4 regions of the Lysinibacillus sp. FW301-JW8 genome follow, and region 1 is predicted to be linked to each of the others. Evidence: riboswitches for the same ligand, from Rfam matches in the RefSeq annotation. Region 1 holds a riboswitch; each other region holds the start of a gene.
What was found. A riboswitch is a leader RNA that binds a small molecule or an ion and turns the genes downstream of it on or off. The one in region 1 is predicted to bind cobalamin.
Positions count from the first base shown of each region.

Region 2: linked by a shared signal. The riboswitch ahead of AC3WOM_RS04760 (ABC transporter substrate-binding protein) and the one ahead of AC3WOM_RS20510 (FecCD family ABC transporter permease) in region 1 are both predicted to bind cobalamin.
Region 3: linked by a shared signal. The riboswitch ahead of AC3WOM_RS16615 ((2Fe-2S) ferredoxin domain-containing protein) and the one ahead of AC3WOM_RS20510 (FecCD family ABC transporter permease) in region 1 are both predicted to bind cobalamin.
Region 4: linked by a shared signal. The riboswitch ahead of metE (5-methyltetrahydropteroyltriglutamate--homocysteine S-methyltransferase) and the one ahead of AC3WOM_RS20510 (FecCD family ABC transporter permease) in region 1 are both predicted to bind cobalamin.

Region 1 covers NZ_JBYTBB010000060.1:21,548-24,871, reverse strand. Annotated here, with positions in the region: gene AC3WOM_RS20520 (YdhK family protein) at 1-249, opposite strand, end outside; gene AC3WOM_RS20515 (biotin transporter BioY) at 360-956, opposite strand; cobalamin riboswitch at 1,128-1,318, shown strand; gene AC3WOM_RS20510 (FecCD family ABC transporter permease) at 1,469-2,515, shown strand; gene AC3WOM_RS20505 (heme ABC transporter ATP-binding protein) at 2,520-3,311, shown strand.
Region 2 covers NZ_JBYTBB010000007.1:58,800-62,123, forward strand. Annotated here, with positions in the region: gene AC3WOM_RS04755 (GTP-binding protein) at 1-1,483, opposite strand, end outside; cobalamin riboswitch at 1,736-1,922, shown strand; gene AC3WOM_RS04760 (ABC transporter substrate-binding protein) at 2,104-3,099, shown strand; gene AC3WOM_RS04765 (precorrin-3B methylase) at 3,150-3,324, shown strand, end outside.
Region 3 covers NZ_JBYTBB010000041.1:44,751-48,074, reverse strand. Annotated here, with positions in the region: gene AC3WOM_RS16620 (energy-coupling factor ABC transporter permease) at 1-505, opposite strand, end outside; cobalamin riboswitch at 644-828, opposite strand; cobalamin riboswitch at 1,074-1,257, shown strand; gene AC3WOM_RS16615 ((2Fe-2S) ferredoxin domain-containing protein) at 1,399-1,770, shown strand; gene cobJ (precorrin-3B C(17)-methyltransferase) at 1,775-3,324, shown strand, end outside.
Region 4 covers NZ_JBYTBB010000034.1:5,694-9,017, reverse strand. Annotated here, with positions in the region: gene AC3WOM_RS14475 (NlpC/P60 family protein) at 1-435, opposite strand, end outside; cobalamin riboswitch at 897-1,075, shown strand; gene metE (5-methyltetrahydropteroyltriglutamate--homocysteine S-methyltransferase) at 1,249-3,324, shown strand, end outside.

The sequences.
Region 1 (3,324 bases):
CTCCATACCTTCCATATGTCCATCAGTAATAATAGCTGTGCTTCCTACTGAAAATGTAGGGTTTACGGCAGTTTTTAACGCTATTGGCACTTCACCAGAGCTAGAATGATCCATTGTGGAATGATCTATCATTGTATTCTGCTCATTGTCATTTTTTTCACCTGAATCTGTCTTGTCAGAGCAAGCTGATAACGCTAGTAAAGCAATTACTGTCAGTAAACTAATAAACCAGCTTCTTCTTATCTTCATATTTATTCCTCCTCACTATTACGCTTAATGTAGCAAATAAATGTGCAGAAATAATGGCCACGTTATAAGAAAAACGCCATCTTTTTAAGATTGACGTTTTCAGGGTACAACTATTTTATTGGTATTATTTTCAATATTCTTTGTAGACGATGCGCAAAAATACCCGCAAAGACAGCTAAAATAATATCCTTTGGCAATGGTGGCATCATCCAAAGCCATGCCATCTTATAATTGAAAGCGTCAGGAGCGCTAGCCCATAGTTTATAAGCAAAGTACATCCAATTTGTCCCCAGTAAATAATTAATAGCTGTAGCAATTACTGCCGCAACAATATAGCTTTTCTTTGTTCCACTGCGCTCAACAATCAGTCCTGCGATAAATGCTGCTAAAATAAATGTGACAATAAAGCCAAATGTAGGGCTTAGGATTTGTCCAAAGCCGCCACCAAAACGCGCAAATACTGGTGCACCAGCTAAACCAATACACATATATACCGTACAAGCAAGCGCTCCCTTTCTACTGCCAAGAACTAATCCAGCTAAAATAGCGAAGAAAGTTTGCAATGTGATTGGGACTCCTCCCACAGACATGAAAGGGACAAAGGAGGTAATATTAGCACCGATCATCATTAATGTTGAAAATAATCCAATATAGGCAATATCTACTGTTCTTAATCTATGATGAGAGTGTTCTGCAACTGTTGTCATAATTTCACTCCTATCTATTAAAGTTATTAATAGTGTAAGAAAATAAAGCATTTGTGTCAACTTGTTATTTTATTTAGGTTAACTCAATTGCGGTTTTCACAGCTAAAGTTTATAATTTACGGTTATTTATAGACTAACTACTAAAATGTATGATAGAATCGTCATAATTTTAATAGTTTGGATACTAATGGTGTGACATCTTATACAAAGTGTCACTTAAAAGGGAAGTCGGTGAAAGTCCGACGCTGTCCCGCAACTGTAACGAGGAGTTTTATGATGATTTAGCCACTGTTCTAGGATGGGAAGGTAATCGTAAAACGTTGATCCGAAGCCAGGAGACCTGCCATATAGTGATACTTGTAATGCCCACGAGGATGAACGCATTTACGGACAATAGATGGAAATCTTTCTGACTTTGTTGATGATTCTAGGGTATTTCTATGCATACTATGCATGAAATACTCTTTTTTATTGTTTCATATCTATTACGATTGATTAGGAGTATTATACATATGAATAAAAAATTTATACTATTATCTCTGACTCTGCTTCTAGTACTAATCATTTCTATGACTTTGGCTGTTATGGTTGGATCTGTTTCCATCACACCTCTTTATGTGTGGCAGGTTATTCTATCCAAAATTCCAATCGTTCAAAATTTTATAGAGCAGGATTGGAGTCGCTCGCAAGAAATTATCATTTGGCAAATACGGGTGCCACGCGTCTTGCTAGCTGCAATCGTAGGAGCAGGCTTAGCAATCGCTGGAGCAGCTATACAGGCTCTTGTGCGTAATTCTATAGCTGAACCATACATATTGGGAATATCTTCAGGAGCAACAGTCGGTGCTACAGCAGTTATTATTTTAGGTGCTTTTTCATTTCTAGGTATTTTCGCTCTTTCTGCATCTGCATTTTTAGGCTCACTTCTTGCCATATTGTTAGTGTTTTTCCTTGCACGTGTCGGAGGAAGAATCTCTGTTTTTAGACTTTTACTTGCGGGAATGGCAGTGTCGTTTATTTTATCTGCTGTATCGAATTTTATTTTAATGATGGCAAAGCAAGAGAATGGAATTAAGGCAGTTATGTATTGGATGCTTGGTAGTCTAGCAGGTGCTAAATGGAGTAATATAATCATTCCTACAGCTATATTTATCGTCGTGTTTGCCTTACTGTGGCTCCATTATCGGAACTTAAATTTATTATTGCTTGGAGAAGAGGCTGCGGTTACATTAGGTGTCAATATCCAACAATTTCGTTTGCAGCTTATCCTGCTAGTATCTTTATTAACGGGCGTACTTGTTGCAGTAAGTGGCTCAATTGGATTTGTCGGTTTAATTATTCCGCATATTGTCCGCATAATAGTAGGTTCCAACTATAAATATGTAATACCAATTAGTGCTCTATTAGGAGGGATTTTTTTAGTTTGGGCAGATGCAATTGCACGAATTTTAATAGCCCCTGAAGAAATGCCGATTGGAATAATTACTGCTTTTTGTGGAGGACCATTTTTCATCTGGCTACTACGCCGTAATAATTATTCTTTCGGTGAAGGAGATTAAACCTATGACATTAGAAGCGAAGCAGGTATCCTATTCCATTCATGATCAACGTATACTACATGAAGTTAGTATTCAAATAAGGGAAAAGCAATTTGTTGGGCTAATTGGTCCTAACGGTAGCGGGAAGTCAACCTTATTAAAGAATATGTATCGTCTATTAAAACCCGAAAATGGTACAGTCTTGTTAAATGAGCAGGATATTTTTAAGCAATCAAGTAAAACCATTGCTAGAAATTTGGCGGTAGTAAGTCAAGAAACACCGGTTTTATTTGACTTTACGGTACATGATTTAGTAAGTATGGGAAGAACACCTCATAAAAAACTATTGGAGCTCGATCAAGAACGGGATTTTCAAATTGTGAAGGATGCATTAAATCAAACAGGTATCGCGCACTTAGAAAAACGTAGCTTCAGCTCTCTGTCAGGTGGAGAAAAAAAACGAGTGATGGTTGCACGTGCTCTTGCTCAGCAAGCACAAATTCTAATTTTAGATGAACCAACAAATCATTTAGATATACAGCATCAATTACAGTTAATGGATTTAATTCAAACCCTACATTTAACAGTAGTTGCTGCTTTGCATGACTTAAATATTGCAGCTATGTATTGCGATCAAATTTATGTTTTACAAAAAGGTCAGATTGTTTGCTCTGGTACACCTGAAGAAGTACTTACACCGACGCTATTACAAGATGTATTTGGTGTTTATGCTGATATACAAACTCATCCTCTTACAGGTAAGCCTTATTTAACGTATGTATCTGAGCAATATACAAAGAAAATATTAAAATATTGATAGTTTGAAAAAG
Region 2 (3,324 bases), on a different contig from region 1:
GCTTAATATGTGCACGCCCCGTTAAAAGCGTGAAACGAATATCGGTCACAGGAAAGCCTGTTAGTAATCCATGATGTTCGCGCTCGAATAGATGTTTTTCAATTAGTCGTTGATGCCCAACGGATAAATCGTCCGTATGACATGCATTAACAAATGTATTACCAGTACCGCGTGAACTTGGCTCCATTAATAAATGCACTTCCGCATAGTGCTTTAAAGGTTCAAAATGACCATAGCCTGTAACAGTTGATGCAATTGTTTCCATATATAATATCTGTGGCTCTCCGAATGAAATGGCAAGTGAAAAACGCTTGTTGAGCACTTCGATAAGAACCTCAAGCTGGATAAGACCCATAATATGTACTTGAATCTCTTGAAATTTTTCATGCCATATTACACGTAATGACGGCTCTTCCGCTTCAAGGATACGAAAGATTTTTAGGACTTCCTTGATATGCTGGTCACCCTCGTATTGTACTTTGGCCTGCAGGGTTGGCACTAACTCATAGGGCTGTGGGTTACTGGAGCTTCCAAGGATTGCACCAATATTTGCTAAACTAAGCCCTTTCACAGCGAAAATTTCTCCAGCTGTAACTTCTTGTACGGTATCAAAACGATGTCCGTTATATAACCGTATCTCCGTCACTTTTTCGGTTACATCGCCAAATGAAAATTCATCTCGAATATGCAGGGTTCCCTGTAATGCTTTGATAAAAGTTAAGCGTTGATGGCCATCATGTCGAATTTTAAAGACTTCACCTTGAAATGGTGCAGCAGCATTGAAATGTGTTTCAGTAAGCAGTGGAAGCTGTGCTAGGAGTTCCTGTATCCCCATATCTTTTAATGCAGAGCCAGTAAAGCATAAAAAGGCCTTTTCCTGTTTAATCATCGCTTGGAGGTGGGCAAGACAGCGAGCGCTATCTAATGTTTCATTAAGAAAAGCATCCAAAAGATTGTCATCACGTTCAGCTAGCCATTCCATTATGTTAGAAGGAATATAATCCGAATGGAACATTTCATTTACTAGTAGTACATCCTCAGAGCAATCTTTTTGAAGCTGTGCCATAACATGATCCACCGCTGCACCTTCACGATCAATTTTGTTGATAAAAAAGAAGGTTGGAATGTGATACTGACGTAATAGGTGCCAAACTGTTTCAGTATGCCCCTGTAGCCCCTCAACTGCACTAATCACAATGATGGCATAATCCATAACACGAATTGCACGCTCCATCTCAGGGGAGAAATCGACGTGTCCAGGTGTATCGATTAATGTATATGTGTCGTTGCCAATTGTCATACGACCTTGCTCCGCAAAAATAGTGATGCCGCGTTGTCGCTCTAGCTCATGATTATCTAGGAATGTATCCTGATGATCTACCCGCCCGCGAGCCTGAATACTTTTGGTATGAAATAATAATTGCTCTGAGAATGTTGTTTTTCCTGCATCCACATGAGCAAGGATCCCAATAGTTTTGTACATAAATTAATCCTCGTTTCTATAAATCCGTCTATTTTATTGTAACAGAATTTTAATAAATTCAAGGTAAATAGTTTTAGAATATGTCATAATAGTGTTCCAAATCTAATGATTGCGAAAATAATTTAATGTAAAATAGTTCTCGTTTATGTATGAATATTTCTTTAATAATAAATATATTTAGTAAATGGATTATTTTGTGAGATTGCGAACGGAAATTACTTTTGCTAGTCTATCAATAATATTTATAACAATACATAATACCTTTATATTGGTGCAAATGGCCTTTGTCATTTGCTTAAAAGGGAAATCGGTGAGAATCCGATGCTGTCCCGCAACTGTAAATGGGGAGTCTATACAATATGCCACTGTAATCACACTATGGGAAGGCGTACAGATGATGAACCTAAGCCAGGATACCTGCCAATAATATTCTTTACTTCAACCACGAGGATGGGGATAGTGAATCAGGTCAAAAGCCGTCTTTTCACTATGCGTACCTCTTGGAAACAAGGGGATTTTTTTATGCCCTTTTTCAATTTGTTATACAGTTCATCACGAATCATGGTAGCAAAGAAGTCTACTGATTTCTTACTATATATAACATCAAAGGAGATAAAGACATGAAGAAATGGAACAGCATGTGGCTTGTCTTTGCACTGGCATTGATGGCTATTTTAGGTGCATGCAGCGCGAAGGAAGATAATGAATCAGCAGCACAAGGGGAAAAGGTTGAACCATCACAAGCGGCAACGACAGAAGTAACGATTGACAATAATGGGACAACGCAAGTTTATAAAGAAGCTCCCAAAAAAGCGATTAGCTTAAACCAACATGTAACAGAAATTATGCTAGCTTTAGGCTTAGAAGATTCAATGGTTGGCACAGCCTATTTAGATGATAAAATTTATGAGCCTTTACAAGCTGCTTACGACAAGGTACCTGTATTAGCTGACCAATATCCTACAAAGGAGCAGGTAATTGATGCAGAGGCAGATTTTTTATATGGGGGATGGAAAAGTGCCTTTGGTGAAAAGGGTGTCGGCACTCCAGAAGAGCTTGAGGCATTAGGGATTCACACATATCTACATACAGCATCCAATATGACAAAGCCAACTTTAGAGGATATTTTCATAGATATTCGTAATATCGCAAAAATATTCCGTGTCGAAGATCGTGGAGAAGCTTTAATCGATCAAATGACGAAGGATGTAGAGGCTATTCGGGCGAAATTACCCCAGGATGGCAAAGAGCTGCCTGTTTTAGTTTTTGACAGCGGTGATAAGGATGTCTTTACAGCAGCGCAAAACTTTATGAATGAGTTGGTAACGATTGCTGGAGGCAAAAACGTTTTTGGTGATGTCGAATCTGGGTGGACAACCGTTTCAAAGGAAGAGGCAGTTGCGCGTAATCCAGAGGTGATTGTTGTTATTGATTATGGAGAGACATCTGCTGAAGAAAAAATTAATTTCTTAAAGAATGACCCAGCATTAAAAGAAACAGAAGCCGTGAAAAATGAACATTTTGTTATTTTACCACTATCTGCAGCATCTGAAGGAGTTCGTGCCGCAGAAGCCATTCAAATTTTGGCAAAAGGCTTTTATCCAGATAACTTTTAAAATTTGAGCTAGCATTTTGCTAGCTCCTTTTTCATAAGGAGACATTATACATGAATGCATTTAATATGAACATACCAGAGAAAACCTTTGAAAAGCTAAATCAGCAGGGAGATTTTACTCGACTTGCAGTAAGCCCTGGAATTATTAATAAGCATTATACGCCAACACAATTTCAAATAATTGCAGAGGTCGTTGGGGAGACTGGTGCTATTAAATATTCTGCAT
Region 3 (3,324 bases), on a different contig from region 1:
CAGCTAAAAACACAGCTAAAGAAAATGATAGACCCATTTTTTGTGAGCCTTTAAATACATAATAAGCAATAATTGGACCAACAACTGCCATGGAAAAGGCGTTTGCTCCTAAAGTTGTAAGTCCTCCATGTGCTAAAAGTAAAGCTTGGAATAGTAATACAATTGTTCCAATTACGCTCATTGCTAATGGTCCAAACAGAACTGTACCAAGCCCAACACCTGTTGGATGCGAGCAGCTTCCTGTTACAGACGGTATCTTTAATGCTGATAGCACAAAAGCAAAAGCGCCTGATAGCCCTAATATCATTTTTGTTTCAGGGTTTGCATCAATGGTTTTGCGAATTGAACGTAATCCTAAAATAATAAATGGAATGGATACAACCCACCAAAAAATGGCCCATTCAATTGGCAAAAAGCCCTCCATTATATGCATGGCAAATGCACGATTTGGCACAAATAAAAATGCCAATAAGAAATAACTAAGTTTCCAGCCTGAGAATTTCAAAATTTCTCCTCCTCACTTATAGTTTTTGAAAAAGCGTGCGAAAATAAAAAAACACTTCTCCATATTGGAAAAGTGCATAGCTAAAAAACAAATAGAATTCGATTCTACTAAGCCGCACACCTATCCTCGTAGGTTGAAACGTTCACATTCTTTTCGGCAGGTCTCCTGGCTTTAGTTCCTCGTTTTATAGGCCTTCCCATCCGTTGGACAGTGGCATTCTCTATAAAACTCCCTAGTACAGTGGCGGGACCGCGCCGGACTTGAACCGGCTTCCCTTTTAAGCAAAATGATAAGCACTTCGCACCGAAAAAAGATGAAGTTGTGAGATTTCACGACAAAGTGTAACATGATTTTCCATCATGAGGCTATCTTTTTTAAGAAAAAAATTTTTTTAATTGAGGTGCAATGTAGAAAATTCTGATAAAATAAAAGAGAATTTTTCTTTATTCTATGAAATTTTTGATGAAATTTTAATAAAATTGTCATGATTTTAGTGAGAAATATTGAAATTTTAAAATTATAAGATATGATAGAGACAGTTTTCAATTCATGTAAAACATACAAATTTGATATATAAACATACATAAGTGCTTGAATATTTTCAAGATAATAGGGAAATTGGTGAAAATCCGATACAGCCCCCGCTACTGTAATAGCTGATGAAATCGCAAATGCCACTAGTGCAAACTTGGGAAGGCGCGAAAGTAAATGGAAGCTTAAGTCAGGAAACCTGCTTATGTAATAATGCATGCAAACTTTTCGGAGGGAGAAGTTGAAGCAAAGGCGAGTACCTGTAATTTATTCGACTTTATTTGGCTTCTACTAAACCTTTACTCTTCGATTAGAGTAAAGGTTTTTCTTTGTTCCTAAAAGTATTGAGGGGGAGAACAACGATGACTACTTGGAATTTAGAAGGGATGCAAACCCATCTTTTTATTTGCAATGGCAGCAGCTGTATGAAAAAAGAAGCGGAGGAAATTACACAAGCAATTCGTGATGAAATACAGTTGCAGGCACTTGATAAAAAAATACATACAACACGGACACGCTGTAACGGCAGATGTAAGGATGCCTGTGTTGTCATTGCTTATCCGCAAGGAAATTGGTACCGTGTGCCAACAACTGAGCATGCGAGGGCACTTGTGCAGGATTTATATCATGAGTCACTGCATCATGAACATGTTTTTACACTTCGGGAGGGTACATTGCAGCGGACAGCACAAACAACAGCCATTAAAGGCATCGAAAAGGTGAAAGAGGGGTAACAAAATGGCGCAACAAGGGAAGATTTTCGTAGTTGGCTTTGGGCCTGGTGATTTTAATCATATTACGCATCGGGCAGTGGAGGCATTGCAACAGAGTGATATGATCATAGGCTATAAAACATATGTAGAGCTGATTCAAGACTTAGTTAATGCAAAATCCATTGTTAGTACAGGTATGACGGAGGAAGTATCTCGTGCACAGGAAGCGGTACGCCAAGCAGAGGCAGGGAATATCGTATCTGTTATTTCCAGCGGTGATTCTGGTGTTTATGGCATGGCAGGATTAGTGTATGAGGTATTAATCGAGCTTGGTTGGACGGAAGCAACTGGTGTAGAGGTAGAAATTGTTCCAGGTATTTCTGCTATCAATTCATGTGCAAGTTTACTAGGTGCGCCAATTATGCATGACGCTTGTACGATCAGTTTAAGTGATCACCTAACACCTTGGAATTTAATTGCGAAGCGTGTGGAGGCAGCAGCAATGGCGGATTTTGTGATTGCTCTGTATAACCCAAAAAGTGGTCGACGTACAAGGCAAATTGTGGAGGCCCAACGCATTTTATTAGAATATCGTTCACCTGATACACCAGTGGGACTTGTCAAAAGCGCTTATCGTGATCGTCAGGAGGTTACAATGACAACTTTAGCAGAAATGCTAGAGCATGATATTGGAATGCTGACAACAGTTATTATCGGAAATTCATCAACGTTTTTCTATGATAATAAAATGATTACGCCACGCGGCTATCAGCGTAAATACACACTCGGTGAGGAAAAGCAGCCATTACGTCCACACCAACGTTTAAGGGGAGAAAATGAACCATGGGCAATGAATCAAGAAACTGGAGAGGCACGCAATGACTTTGCAGCAGATCCCAACGCCAATCGTATTGAGCCCAGTTTAGCCATTACACCTAATCCTAAGCAAAAAAAAATTTCACTTGAGATGGCGACAGCAGCGTTAGCTATGGTCAAGGGAACAAGTGAGGTAAAGATAATACCAAAGCTTGTGCAACAAAAAATCGAATCTATCTTTGAATTAGCTGTAAGCCCAGGAGTAGCCAATAAATTTTTCACTCCGCAACAGATGATGACGCTAGCAGAGGTTGTTGGAGAGGATGGAACGATGGAATACACACCTGACCATCAAATCCATTTAAAAATTCCAACAACGGAGCCAGAAGAAATTACAGCAAAGCTAAGTGAGGTTGGTTTTTTACTGGCGCCGATTGGAGATGTACTATCATTAAAGGCTTGTGACTTCTGTTATGGAGAAAAGGTTGATTCAATTCCATATGCGGAGGAGATTCAGGAGAAGCTTGGTGGAATGTCTTTACCAAAAACCTTGAATATTGGCTTTAATGGCTGCGGTATGGCGTGCTATCGAGCAGTATTTGATGATATTGGTATTGTTTATCGTAAAAGCAAGTTCGATGTATTTATTGGGGCAAAGCCAGTAGGTCGTACAGCACATGCTGCACAGCCAGTTGTAGAGGGCCTAGAGCCTGAACAACTTATTCCGCTCATTACGGACATCATTGAGGAGTATAAAGC
Region 4 (3,324 bases), on a different contig from region 1:
TTTATTATTCCCAATATACATACCTACATGGTCAGGATCTGTGCCAGTTTTTTTACTTCTAAAGAATAATAAATCACCTTTTTGTAGTTGATTTTTAGCTACATATGTTCCTTGCTTCATCATATAATCTTCATTGTACGTTGCAAGATCAACACCATTTTTCTCGAAAATGTACATCAAAAATGAAGCGCAGGAAAATTTATATGGATATGTAGGCTTGTATACCGTATTGCTGTATGTTGCCTTTCCAATTAAACTTTTACCAGTTTGAATTAGTTGCTCTGCCTTTGCGGCAACAGCCTGTTGATTGTTGAAATTATTAATAGTTGCAGCTTCTACCTCTATTGGCTGAATAGCTGGCTGTACCATTCCTAATGTGGTAAAACCTATTGACAATGCTAATGTTGTGCTTAAAAATCGTTTACGTTTGTTCATGTTGTTAGTTACCTCCTAAAGTCAATGCTAGGATTAATCCTATTTTGGCTCGCCATTGGAATTAATCGTAGCATGAAAAAGTAAGGCTTCTTCGAGGTAAATGTTACCACGAGTTGCTGGAAATTGACCTAATTGCTTGATATAAAAGGCTTCATCGCCGGAATTTACAGTTTCATTACAAATGTTTCAATAGGATGTAATTGTTTTAATTTAGAATCGATTGACAGTACCATATAGAGAACAGTCAATTGCAAACTAGCGTTATGATTGTGGAATGATTTCCACGCGATTACCGAATAATACCAAAAAATATATGGATTGACAAGTGGATAGAACCTTAAATGTGAAGGATAGATCAGCCAAGATCACGGATAGAACTACAACATTAGAGGATAGAATCAAAAAAATCTGAAAATAATGCTACTTTTCAGAAAAATATATGTTATAGTAAGAGCATAATTGAATACTGTGTAAGAGTTGGTGCCAAATGAGAATTTGGCTTAAAAGGGAAGTCGGTGCAAATCCGACGCTGTCCCGCAACTGTAATTCGGAGCAAATCACAAATACCACTGGGAAACTGGGAAGGCTGTGAGGCGTGTTGATGAGAAGCCAGGAGACCTGCCAATGTCTAGTACACACCAAATACCTACGTGGAAATAGGCGGTGAAATGTGACCAATCGGCACTGTGCGACAATGAATCCTACGATTTTAAAATAAATCGTATTATTTCTGTATGTTTGATAAACAATGTCAGCCATTTTCCAATAACGGGAAATGGCTTTTTTTATTTTACGAATTAAGGAGAGAGTAACATGACGTATACAAGTACAGCAATTGGCTATCCATATATTGGAGAGGATCGAGAATGGAAAAAGGCATTAGAATTATTTTGGAAAAAGGAATTGACAGAGGAAGCGTTTCTGCAGCAGCTGAAGGATATACGATTAGCACGTATTGAAAAGCAACTTCAACTGGGGCTAGATGTTATAACAGTCGGAGATTTCACATTGTATGACAGAATGCTGGATACTGCTATCATGTTCGGATTGGTTCCCAAACGCTTTCAATGGCAAGGCGGAAAGGTCGATTTACAAACATACTACGGCATAGCTCGTGGCAATAAACAGGCAGTGGCTAGTGAAATGACAAAATGGTTTAATACGAACTATCACTACATTGTGCCAGAATATGAGGGACAACCTTTACAATTAACAGAGAATAAAATAGTTGCTGATTTTTTAGAGGCGAAGGAAGCGTTTGGTATAACAGCAAAGCCGACATTAATTGGTCCTTATACATTTTGTAAGCTGACAAAAGGCTATGACAAACTTTCTCAGGTAGCCTTCATTTTAGACTTAATACCACTTTATACGCAGGTGTTAAAGGAGTTAGTGGTTGCTGGAGCTAATTGGATTCAAATAGAAGAGCCAGCACTTATAACAACTTTAGATGACGCAGAGATCAAGCTTGTCCAAGAAATATATACACAGCTAGCTGCATCAGTACCGGAAGCGAAAATTATGCTACAAACATATTTTGAATCCTTGTCAGCATATGAATCATTGGTGACTCTTCCTGTACAAGGGATTGGCTTAGACTTTGTGCATGGCTATCACAAAAATATGGAGGCACTTCGTCAATACGGTTTCCCACAGGATAAAGTATTAGCCATTGGTATTATTAACGGTCGAGATATTTGGCGTGCAAATCTAGCAGAAGTGGGTGCCACTATAAAAGCAATTGAACAATTAAGTAAATCAAAAGACATTTGGATTCAGACTTCCTGTAACTTACAGCATGTGCCGATCACTACTGCTCTAGAAACCAAGCTTGATCCTGTCCTTCACAATGCACTTGCCTTTGCAGATGAAAAAATAGTGGAATTGGTTGAAGTGACTAGTTATATTCAAGACACAAATGGTGCAGCAAATCATAAGCTATCAGACAGCATGAAGGCTATTGAGGCATTAAAAAACCATCAAATTCGTCAAAATAAAGCGATTCAACAGGCAATTCAAGAGGTATCGACACAAGACTTTGAACGCCACAGTAATTTTAAAACAAGACAAACAATTCAACAGCAAGCATTACAATTACCACTATTTCCAACGACGACTATTGGAAGCTTTCCACAATCTGATGAAGTTAAACGTACACGTCAGGCGTGGCGTAAGAAGCAGCTTACAAATGATGAGTATAATACATTTGTTGAAAAGGAAACAAAGCGCTGGATTGCTATTCAAGAGGAATTAGATATAGATGTTCTTGTGCATGGTGAATTTGAGCGAACAGATATGGTCGAATATTTTGGCGAAAAACTAACGGGCTTTGCTTTTACAGAAAAGGCTTGGGTTGTTTCGTACGGTTCTCGTTGTGTGAAGCCACCTATTATTTATGGCGACGTAGCATGGGAACTACCAATGACTGTGACAGAAACAGCCTATGCACAGAATTTAACAAAGCGCTATGTTAAAGGAATGCTTACAGGTCCTGTAACAATTTTAAACTGGTCCTTTGTGCGTGATGATATTTCAAGAAAAGATGTAACCTATCAGATTGCCATGGCCCTTCGACAGGAAGTAGAGGCATTAGAAGCTGCAGGAATTTCCATTATTCAGGTTGACGAGCCGGCCTTACGAGAGGGACTGCCGCTTCGTAAAGAAAATTGGGGAGCGTATTTGGAATGGACAGTAAATGCCTTTAAACTTGCCACATCTAGTGTGAGGAATGAAACGCAAATTCATACTCATATGTGCTACTGTGAATTTAATGATTTTATCGAACCAATTAGTGCATTGGACGCGGATGTTATTTCAATTGAAACATCACGTAGCCACGGTGAGCTGATTTCTTCACTAAAAGTCAATCCGTATGAAAAAGGCATTGGT